Regions from separate parts of the Rhizobium sp. BG4 genome, predicted to be linked through region 2. Evidence: predicted binding sites of a transcription regulator. Region 2 holds the regulator's gene; the other holds the start of a gene.

Region 1 (4,591 bases), on a different replicon from region 2:
GAGACAGGCGCTCGGCCTGCACGATCTGCAGCCAATCCTCCGCATGCGCCAGAACGACCGGACAGCCGATGCCATAGAGCGCCTCGGCGACCATCGCGCCGGTGACGACGATCGCGTCGCGTTTCAACAGGATGATGCCTGAAGGCGCCGTTTTCAGCCGGATCGCTTCGGCGAGCACCGAGCTTCCCGAACTCGATCCCCGTCCGGCTTCCATGACCAGGATAGACCCGCTGATCGACTGGCCGCTCTGCGGATGCCACTGGTCGATGATCCTGCCGGTCGCGGAATCGAAGCCGCCCAGAAGCTCAGGGGCTCAGCCAGCACGAAGGCCAGTGCTTCGGCGCTGCCTTCCATGAGCGTCGTTGCGGAAAAACGCGTCACAGCCGCACCACCTTGCCCGCCCGGGCGGAGGCCATGCATTCGGCCAGCGAGCCGAAGGCGACGTCGACGCCGATATTGCCGGGCGCGTAGTAAGCCCATTTGCCGGAATTGGTCATGACGGCGCCGGACATGTCGCGAATGATCGCCGTGACATAGGTGCAGGTATCGATGACGAGCGTGATGCCCACGGCCTCCAGCCTCGCGCGCCAGCTGCGGTTCTCAAGCTCGGCCAGAACCTCGCGGTTGGTATTGATATAGATGTCGGTCGCCGCCTTCTCGTCCGTCAGCAGCGGCATCAGCCGCTCGAACTCGCCGATCGAGAAATGCGGCGTGCCCATGCTGACCGCGGCAAGCGCGGTCCCCTCCGCCACCGTCGAGAGATTGCGGATCGTCTCGCGGGTATCATCGCGGCTGAGCCGGATGATCTCTTCCGGCTTTTTTCCGCCGCAGGCTGCCTCAAGGGTCGGTGCTTCCGGCGTCAAGCCGACTGCATGGAAAAGTGCCACGGCACCCGCCGAAGCGGCAACGGCGCCCAGCGCCTTCAGATCGTCCTCGGAGCTTTCCTTCGGCAATCCACGGATAACCGGGATCCTGTCGCCGCAGCGGCGGCCGATGGCGTGACCGGCCGCAACGCAGATCGATCCGGCATCGCCGTCAGGGAAAGCTTCGACATCGATCAGCACCGTGGCGTGACGGTTTTCCGTAACATGCAGCCCGTAATAGGGCGCCCGGCCGGTCAGCGCGCAACAGAGATCGATGAAATCGCCATAGCGATTGGTGCGGGCTCCAAGCACGGAATTGGCAAAGACGATCGCGTTCGATTCCGCCCAGGCGATCTGCGCGCCGAAGCGCGGCCGGAAGATCGTCTGGTAGGGGGCGCAGGTGAAGGTCGGCACGCAGCCGAGCTCTTCATGCGCCTTCATCAGCCGCGCGCCATTACGGCCAAGTTCGGCCTCGCCGCGAAACAGTTCGGGATGGATGAGATCGACCGAGCCGACATTCAGCGTCGTCGGCACCCGGACGCGCCCGCCCCATGAGACCATACGCTCGACGAAATCGAGGCTGACCTCGCCGAGATAGAGACAGCCGTCGATATGGGCCGCTTCGATATCCACCAGTTCCTCAGCGCCGACGGCTTCGGCAAAGCGCACCAGAAGCCGCATCGCAAAGGCTGCCGCCTCGCCGTGGCGGCCATCGAGAAGGGCGTGATCATCGGGGGAAAGCTGGAGCGAGGAATGCATGGCGGCGACGCTATCAGGTCGTCCCGCGGGAGAGAAGATGGCTTGCGAATTCGACCAAAGCCACACTCGACAAAACTGTCATAAACACTATGTCACAAAACCTTCACAATTTCATTTGCCAGTTCGTTTCTTTTCGTTTTGTATGCGCAAAGTTTCGCAACGAAACCGGCCGGTGAGATCGAGGAGGATCTGCGCCGGCAAGCCGTGACCGGCTGAAACGGCGCGGCAGGACACATAGGGAGGAACCATGTCCATTCGTTTCATCGCCGCATCGGCGGCAACTGTCACCCTGTCGCTCTCCTTCGCTTCGAGCGCTTTCGCGGTGACCGAACTGCAGTGGTGGCACGCCATGGCGGGCGCCAATAACGAGGTGGTCAACCAGCTCTCCAAGGAATTCAACGACAGCCAGAAGGACTACAAGATCGTTCCGGTCTTCAAGGGCACCTATCCGGAAGCCCTGAATGCCGGCATCGCCGCCTTCCGCGCCAAGCAGGCGCCGGCGATCCTGCAGGTCTTCGACGCCGGCAGCGGCGTGATGATGGGCGCCGAGGGCGCGATCATGCCGGCGGCCCAGGTTCTCGAAAAGGGCGGCTTCAAGTTCGACAAGTCGGAATACCTGCCTGGTATCGCCGCCTATTATTCGAAGCCCGACGGCACGATGCTGTCCTTCCCCTACAACTCGTCCTCGCCGATCCTCTATTACAACAAGGACACCTTCAAGAAGGCCGGTCTCGACCCGGAAAGCCCGCCGAAGACCTGGCCTGAAGTGTTCGAGGCCGCCAAGAAGATCAAGTCGAGCGGCGCCTCCTCCTGCGGCCTGACATCCACCTGGCTGACCTGGATCCAGACCGAGAACCTCGCTGCCTGGAACAACGTCTCCTACGGCTCGAACGAGAACGGCCTTGCCGGTACCGATGTGAAGCTCGCCTTCAACTCGCCGCTCTTCGTCCAGCATTTCCAGTCGATCGCCGATCTCGCCAAGGACGGCACCTTCCGTTATGGCGGCCGGACTTCCGAGGCCAAGCAGCTCTTCACCTCCGGCGAATGCGGCATCATGACGGAATCGTCAGGCGGCCTCGGCGACATCATCAAGACGGGCATGAACTACGGCATCGGCCAGCTGCCCTACTATGAAGGCGAAGGGCGCCCGCAGAACACCATCCCCGGCGGCGCCAGCCTCTGGGTCTTCGCCGGCAAGAGTGACGAGGAATACAAGGGCATCGCCCAGTTCTTCCACTTCCTGTCGCAGACCAAGATCCAGGCGCGCTTGCACCAGGTCTCCGGCTACATGCCGGTCACCATGGCCGCCTATGAGGACACCAAGAAGTCCGGCTTCTACGACAAGAACCCGGGCCGCGAAACGCCGATCCTGCAGATGATGGGCAAGGCGCCGACCGAAAACTCCAAGGGCGTGCGTCTCGTCAACCTGCCGCAGGTCCGCGACATCATGAACGAAGAGTTCGAAGCGATGCTCGCCGGCAAGCAGGATGCCAAGGCTGCCCTCGACAAGGCGGTCGAGCGCGGCAATGCCGCCATCCAGCAGGCGATCGGCCAGTAAGTTACGGCGCAATTCCGCCCGCTGCTTCGGCCGCGGGCGGTCCCTTCATGCCAAGGAGATCGCCGTGCAGCGCGTCGTCTTTCCGAACAAGATCCTTCCCTATTTCCTGGTGGCCCCGCAGATCATCCTCACGGTGGTCTTCTTCTTCTGGCCGGCCAGCCAGGCGCTCTACCAGTCGATGCAGCGCGAAGACCCCTTCGGCCTGAAAAGCGGCTTCGTCGGCTTTGCGAATTTCCGCGATGTGCTGGCCGATCCCAACTATCTGCATTCGCTCTACGTCACCGTCGTCTTCAGCGTTCTGACCGCCCTGCTGTCGATGGTCGTGGCGCTGGCTTTGGCGACGGCCGCCGACAAGGTGGTGCGCGGGCAAACCTTCTATCGCACGCTGCTGATCTGGCCCTATGCCGTGGCGCCCGCCGTCGCCGGCATGCTGTGGCTCTTCATGTTCAATCCGGCCATGGGCACCTTCGCCTATATCCTGCGCCGCAACGGCTTCATGTGGGATCCGCTTCTGAACGGCAACCAGGCGATGACGCTGGTCATCGTCGCGGCCGCCTGGAAGCAGATCAGCTACAATTTCCTGTTCTTCGTCGCCGGCCTGCAGGCGATCCCGAAATCGTTGATCGAAGCGGCCGCGATCGACGGCGCCCGCGGCAGCCGCCGCTTCTGGACGATCGTCTTCCCGCTGCTGGCGCCGACCACCTTCTTCCTGCTCGTCGTCAACACCGTCTACGCCTTCTTCGACACCTTCGGCATCATCCATTCGGTGACCGGCGGCGGCCCGGCAAAGGCGACGGAAACGCTGGTCTACAAGGTCTATAATGACGGCTTCGTGAACCTCAATCTCGGCTCGTCCGCGGCCCAGTCGGTGATCCTGATGATCATCGTCATCGCCCTGACCGCCTTCCAATTCCGCTTCGTCGAGAAGCGCGTGCATTATGCGTGAGGGCCTGAAATGATCGAAAAACGCCCAATCGCCAGCCTCATCGGCCACCTGATGCTGATCATCGGCATCATCATCGTCGCCTTCCCGATCTATTACACCTTCATCGCCTCAACGATGACGTCGGCGGAGATCATCAAGCCTCCGATCTCGTTGCTGCCGGGCAGCCACTTTACCGAGAATTACAGCGAGGCGCTGTTTGGCGGCGTCGAGCGCGCCGTCGGCGTCAATCTGGAACGGCTGCTCTTCAACACCTTCGTGGTGGCGATCCTGATTGCCGTCGGCAAGATCCTGATCTCCTTCCTGTCGGCCTTCGCGGTGGTGTTCTTCCGCTTTCCGCTGCGCATGGTGTTCTTCTGGATGATCTTCGTGACGCTGATGCTGCCGGTCGAGGTGCGCATCCTGCCCACCTACAAGGTGATCGTCGATCTCGGCCTGATCGATACCTATGCAGGACTGACCCTGCCG
Region 2 (4,591 bases):
CGGCATCACGCTCTTCCTGATCACGCTTTGCCTCAATATCTACGCGCTCTACATCGTGCGCAAATACCGGGAGCAGTACGAATGACGAATATCGCTTCTCCGGTTTCCGGCACTCTCGTATCCAAGGCGCCTGCGCGCCGGGACATCGGCATCAAGCGCCGCTATGCCGCCGAACGCCGCTTCCAGGCCTATGGCATTGCCGCAATCTCCTTCGGCTTGATCTTCCTGGTCATCCTGCTGTCGACGGTCATCCGTCAGGGCTACACGGCCTTCCAGCAGACCGCGATCTCGCTGCCGATCGAGTTCACCGAAAAGACGATCGATCCGAGCAACAAGCGCGCGACCGATCCGTCCGTCCTGATCGCCGCCAATTACGGCGCCCTGCTGCGTGACGCCATCGTCAAGCAGCTCAACATCAACGCATCGAGCCGTCCCGACGTGCGCGATGCCTCGGCGATGCTCTCCAAGGGCGCTCCGATCCAGCTGCGCGACATGGTCGTCGCCGACCCGTCGATCATCGGCAAGACGATCAACGTCACGGTTCTGGCCGACGCCAATGTCGACAGCGCCAACAAGGGCCAGATCGATCTGAGCGTCGATGAGAAGAACCGCAAGGTCAACGACAAGCAGGTTGGCTGGATGAACGAACTGAAGTCGAGCGGCGCTCTCTTCAAGCAGTTCAACACGGGCCTCTTCGTCAACGGCAATTCCAGCCGTCCTGAAGCCGCCGGCCTCGGCGTTGCCCTCATCGGCTCGCTCTATCTGATGGCGATCGTTCTTGTGCTGTCGCTGCCGATCGGTGTCGCCGCCTCGATCTATCTCGAGGAATTCGCACCGAAGAACCGGCTGACGGATCTCATCGAGGTCAACATCAACAACCTGGCTGCGGTTCCCTCGATCGTCTACGGTCTGCTCGGTCTCTCAGTGTTCATCAACTTCATGGGCATGCCGCGCTCGGCCTCGCTGGTCGGCGGTCTGGTGCTCACGCTGATGACGCTGCCGACGATCATCATCGCGACGCGTGCGGCTCTTCGCGCCGTCCCGCCGTCGATCCGCGCGGCCGCTCTCGGTCTCGGCGCCTCGAAGATGCAGATGGTGTTCCACCATGTGCTGCCGCTCGCCATGCCGGGCATCCTGACCGGCACCATCATCGGCCTGGCGCACGCGCTCGGCGAAACCGCGCCGCTCTTGCTGATCGGCATGGTCGCCTTCGTCGCCAATGCACCGGCCACGCCTCTCGACCCGTCCACGGCGCTCCCCGTCCAGGTCTACATGTGGGCCAACGAAGCCGAACGCGCCTTCGTCGAACGTACGTCGGGTGCCATCATCGTCCTTCTCCTGTTCCTGATCGTCATGAACCTAGGAGCCATCCTCTTGCGCCGTCGCTTTGAGCGCCGCTGGTAAACGGAGTAAAACCCAATGAACATGTTGACAGAAGCAGCAGTTGAAAAGGCTCTGGACCAGAAGATGAACAGCATTCCCTACAAGATGATCGGCCAGGACGTTTCCGTCTATTACGGCGAAAAGCGCGCCCTCTTCGACGTCAAGCTGAACATCCGCGAAAACACCGTTACGGCGCTCATCGGCCCGTCCGGCTGCGGCAAGTCCACCTTCCTGCGCAGCCTGAACCGCATGAACGACACGATCGACAATTGCCGCGTCACCGGCAAGATCACGCTCGATGGCGACGATATCTACGATCCGGATATCGACGTGGTCGAACTGCGCGCCCGCGTCGGCATGGTGTTCCAGAAGCCGAACCCGTTCCCAAAGTCGATCTATGAGAACGTCGCTTACGGCCCGCGCATCCATGGTCTCGCCAAGACCAAGGCCGACATGGACCAGATCGTCGAGACCAGCCTGCAGCGCGCCGGCCTCTGGAACGAGGTCAAGGACCGCGTTCATGAATCCGGCACCGGCCTCTCCGGTGGTCAGCAGCAGCGCCTCTGCATCGCCCGCGCTGTTGCAGTCTCGCCAGAAGTCATCCTGATGGACGAGCCGTGCTCGGCACTCGACCCGATCGCCACCGCAAAGGTCGAGGAACTGATCCACGAGCTGCGCGAAGCCTACACGATCGTCATCGTCACGCACTCCATGCAGCAGGCCGCCCGCGTTTCGCAGCGCACGGCCATGTTCCACCTCGGCAACCTCGTCGAGGAGAACGACACCGACAAGATGTTCACCAATCCGGACGATCCGCGCACCCAGGATTATATCATGGGCCGCTTCGGCTGATCTTTGGCGTCACGACCCCCGATAGACACTCAAGGACTTTCCCCATGGCATCGACACATATTTTTTCTGCGTATGACGAAGACCTGAAGTTCCTCTCGCGCCGCATTTCCGAAATGGGCGGCCTGGCCGAGCAGATGGTTTCCGACGCTGTCCGCGCCCTCGTCAACGGCGACGCGGCGCTGGCGCAGAAGGTCATCTCCGACGACGTGATCCTCGATCACGCCGAGCGCGAGATCAACGACAAGGCGATCGTCACCATCGCCCGCCGCCAGCCGATGGCGTCGGACCTGCGCGAGATCATGGGTTCGATCCGCATCGCCGCAGACCTCGAGCGCGTCGGCGACCTCGGCAAGAACACCGCAAAGCGCGTCATCGCCGTGCAGAGCACCGGCGTTCCGCGCAAGCTCGCCCGTGGCCTGGAGCATCTCTCCGAGCTCGCGCTCGTCCAGCTGAAGGAGGTGCTCGACGTCTACACGACGCGCGCTGCCGACAAGGCGAAGTCGATCCGCGAGCGCGACGAGGAAATCGACGCGATGTACACGTCGCTGTTCCGCGAGCTCCTGACCTACATGATGGAAGATCCGCGCAACATCACCAGCTGCACGCATCTGCTCTTCTGCGCCAAGAACATCGAGCGCATCGGCGACCACGCCACGAACATTGCTGAAACCATCTACTACATGGCGACCGGCGCTCAGCCGGAAGGCGAGCGTCCGAAGGACGACACCGCCAACACCGTCGGCGCGGTAACGGAATAATCATCCGGACCGGGCCTCAGGAGACAGAATAGAATGATCCCGAGAGTTGCAGTCGTTGAAGACGAAGAAGCACTGAGCGTGCTTCTTCGCTACAATCTCGAAGCCGAAGGTTTCGAAGTCGATACCATCCTGCGCGGCGACGAGGCGGAAATCCGCCTTCAGGAGCGCACGCCGGACCTTCTTATCCTCGATTGGATGCTGCCTGGCGTATCAGGCATCGAGCTCTGCCGCCGGCTGCGCATGCGCCCGGAAACCGAGCGCTTGCCGATCATCATGCTGACGGCGCGCGGTGAAGAGAGTGAGCGCGTCCGCGGCCTGTCGACCGGCGCCGACGACTATGTCGTCAAGCCGTTCTCGACGCCCGAGCTCGTTGCCCGCGTCAAGGCGATGCTGCGCCGCGCCAAGCCGGAAGTTCTCTCGACCGTGCTGAAGTGCGGCGATATCGAACTCGACCGCGAAACGCACCGCGTTCACCGCAAGACCCGCGAAGTCCGTCTCGGACCGACCGAGTTCCGCCTCCTGGAGTTTCTGATGTCGTCGCCGGGCCGCGTCTTCTCGCGCTCGCAACTGCTCGACGGCGTCTGGGGTCACGACATCTATGTCGACGAGCGTACCGTCGACGTCCATGTCGGCCGCCTGCGCAAGGCGCTCAACTTCTCGAACATGCAGGATGTCATCCGCACCGTCCGCGGTGCCGGTTATTCCATGGAAGCCTGAGTGATCAAGGAGGCTACGGCCTCCTGACAAGCAGATACAAAAAAACGGGCCGAAAGGCCCGTTTTTCGTTTGTCTTTACCCGGCTCAGTTTGCCCGGGCTGCGGCCCTGCGGCGATCATTGACCGGCTGGTAAGCCAGGCGCTGGTGATAGGTGCAGTAGGGCGAAGAATCCGGGCTTTCGCAGCCGCAGAAATGGAAATCGTCCTTCAGCGGATCGCCGACCGGCCACTTGCAGGTACGCTCGGTCAGTTCCGTCAGGCCGAGACGGCGCGAGATCGGCACGACAACGTTGGAAGCCGGACGATATTCCATCTCCTCCATGACGTCGATTTCGATCTCTTCCTTCAGCATCGTTGCGCCCTGCGGGCGGGCAACGGTGCGGGTCGTCATGCGCGATGCATAGTTCGGAGCGCGCGGTGCCGAAGTCGTGCGCTTCGGAGCTCGTGCCGCCGTCGCATTGCCGCCGGCCTTGGCACGGCCCGGCAGTGCCAGACGGTGAACCTTGCCGATAACGGCATTCCGGCTCACGCCTCCAAGTTGCGCCGCGATCTGGCTCGCGCTCAACCCTTCGGACCACAGTTTCTTGAGTTTCTCGACCCGCTCGTCTGTCCAGTTCATGCCCTGTGTCTCCGCCGTTTAAGCGTTGTGAAGGCAGAATCCTTCACCGTTTGCCCCGGATGAATCCGACACAAGAAACGCTTGACTAATTTTGGTGACTAGTTCCGCCGCATGCAGTCTAGTAATTGAGTTTTAACCTAGTGTGAGGCTGACTCCGTGACAAGAGTCGCGGGAATCCGGATGAATCGAATTTCAAGTTTTCCCCAACTTGCTTCCCCACAGAGTCATTTCTGCAACATTAGCTGTTGATGAAACGCGACATC

What was found. Region 2 encodes PhoB, which activates phosphate uptake and scavenging genes when phosphate is short. Its sites were predicted from a motif close to TGTCATNNANCTGTCAT; they were not measured.
Region 1: a site for PhoB is predicted at 1,713-1,729, ahead of ugpB (sn-glycerol-3-phosphate ABC transporter substrate-binding protein UgpB). Genes of this name have one in related genera too.

Annotation. Positions count from the first base shown of each region.
Region 1 covers NZ_CP044126.1:942,108-946,698, forward strand. The annotation lists gene F2982_RS24495 (DUF126 domain-containing protein) at 1-301, opposite strand, end outside; gene F2982_RS24500 (aconitase X catalytic domain-containing protein) at 378-1,622, opposite strand; gene ugpB (sn-glycerol-3-phosphate ABC transporter substrate-binding protein UgpB) at 1,870-3,180, shown strand; gene ugpA (sn-glycerol-3-phosphate ABC transporter permease UgpA) at 3,245-4,126, shown strand; gene ugpE (sn-glycerol-3-phosphate ABC transporter permease UgpE) at 4,136-4,591, shown strand, end outside.
Region 2 covers NZ_CP044125.1:1,327,284-1,331,874, reverse strand. The annotation lists gene pstC (phosphate ABC transporter permease subunit PstC) at 1-85, shown strand, start outside; gene pstA (phosphate ABC transporter permease PstA) at 82-1,404, shown strand; gene pstB (phosphate ABC transporter ATP-binding protein PstB) at 1,420-2,235, shown strand; gene phoU (phosphate signaling complex protein PhoU) at 2,280-2,993, shown strand; gene phoB (phosphate regulon transcriptional regulator PhoB) at 3,027-3,710, shown strand; gene F2982_RS06960 (GcrA family cell cycle regulator) at 3,795-4,328, opposite strand.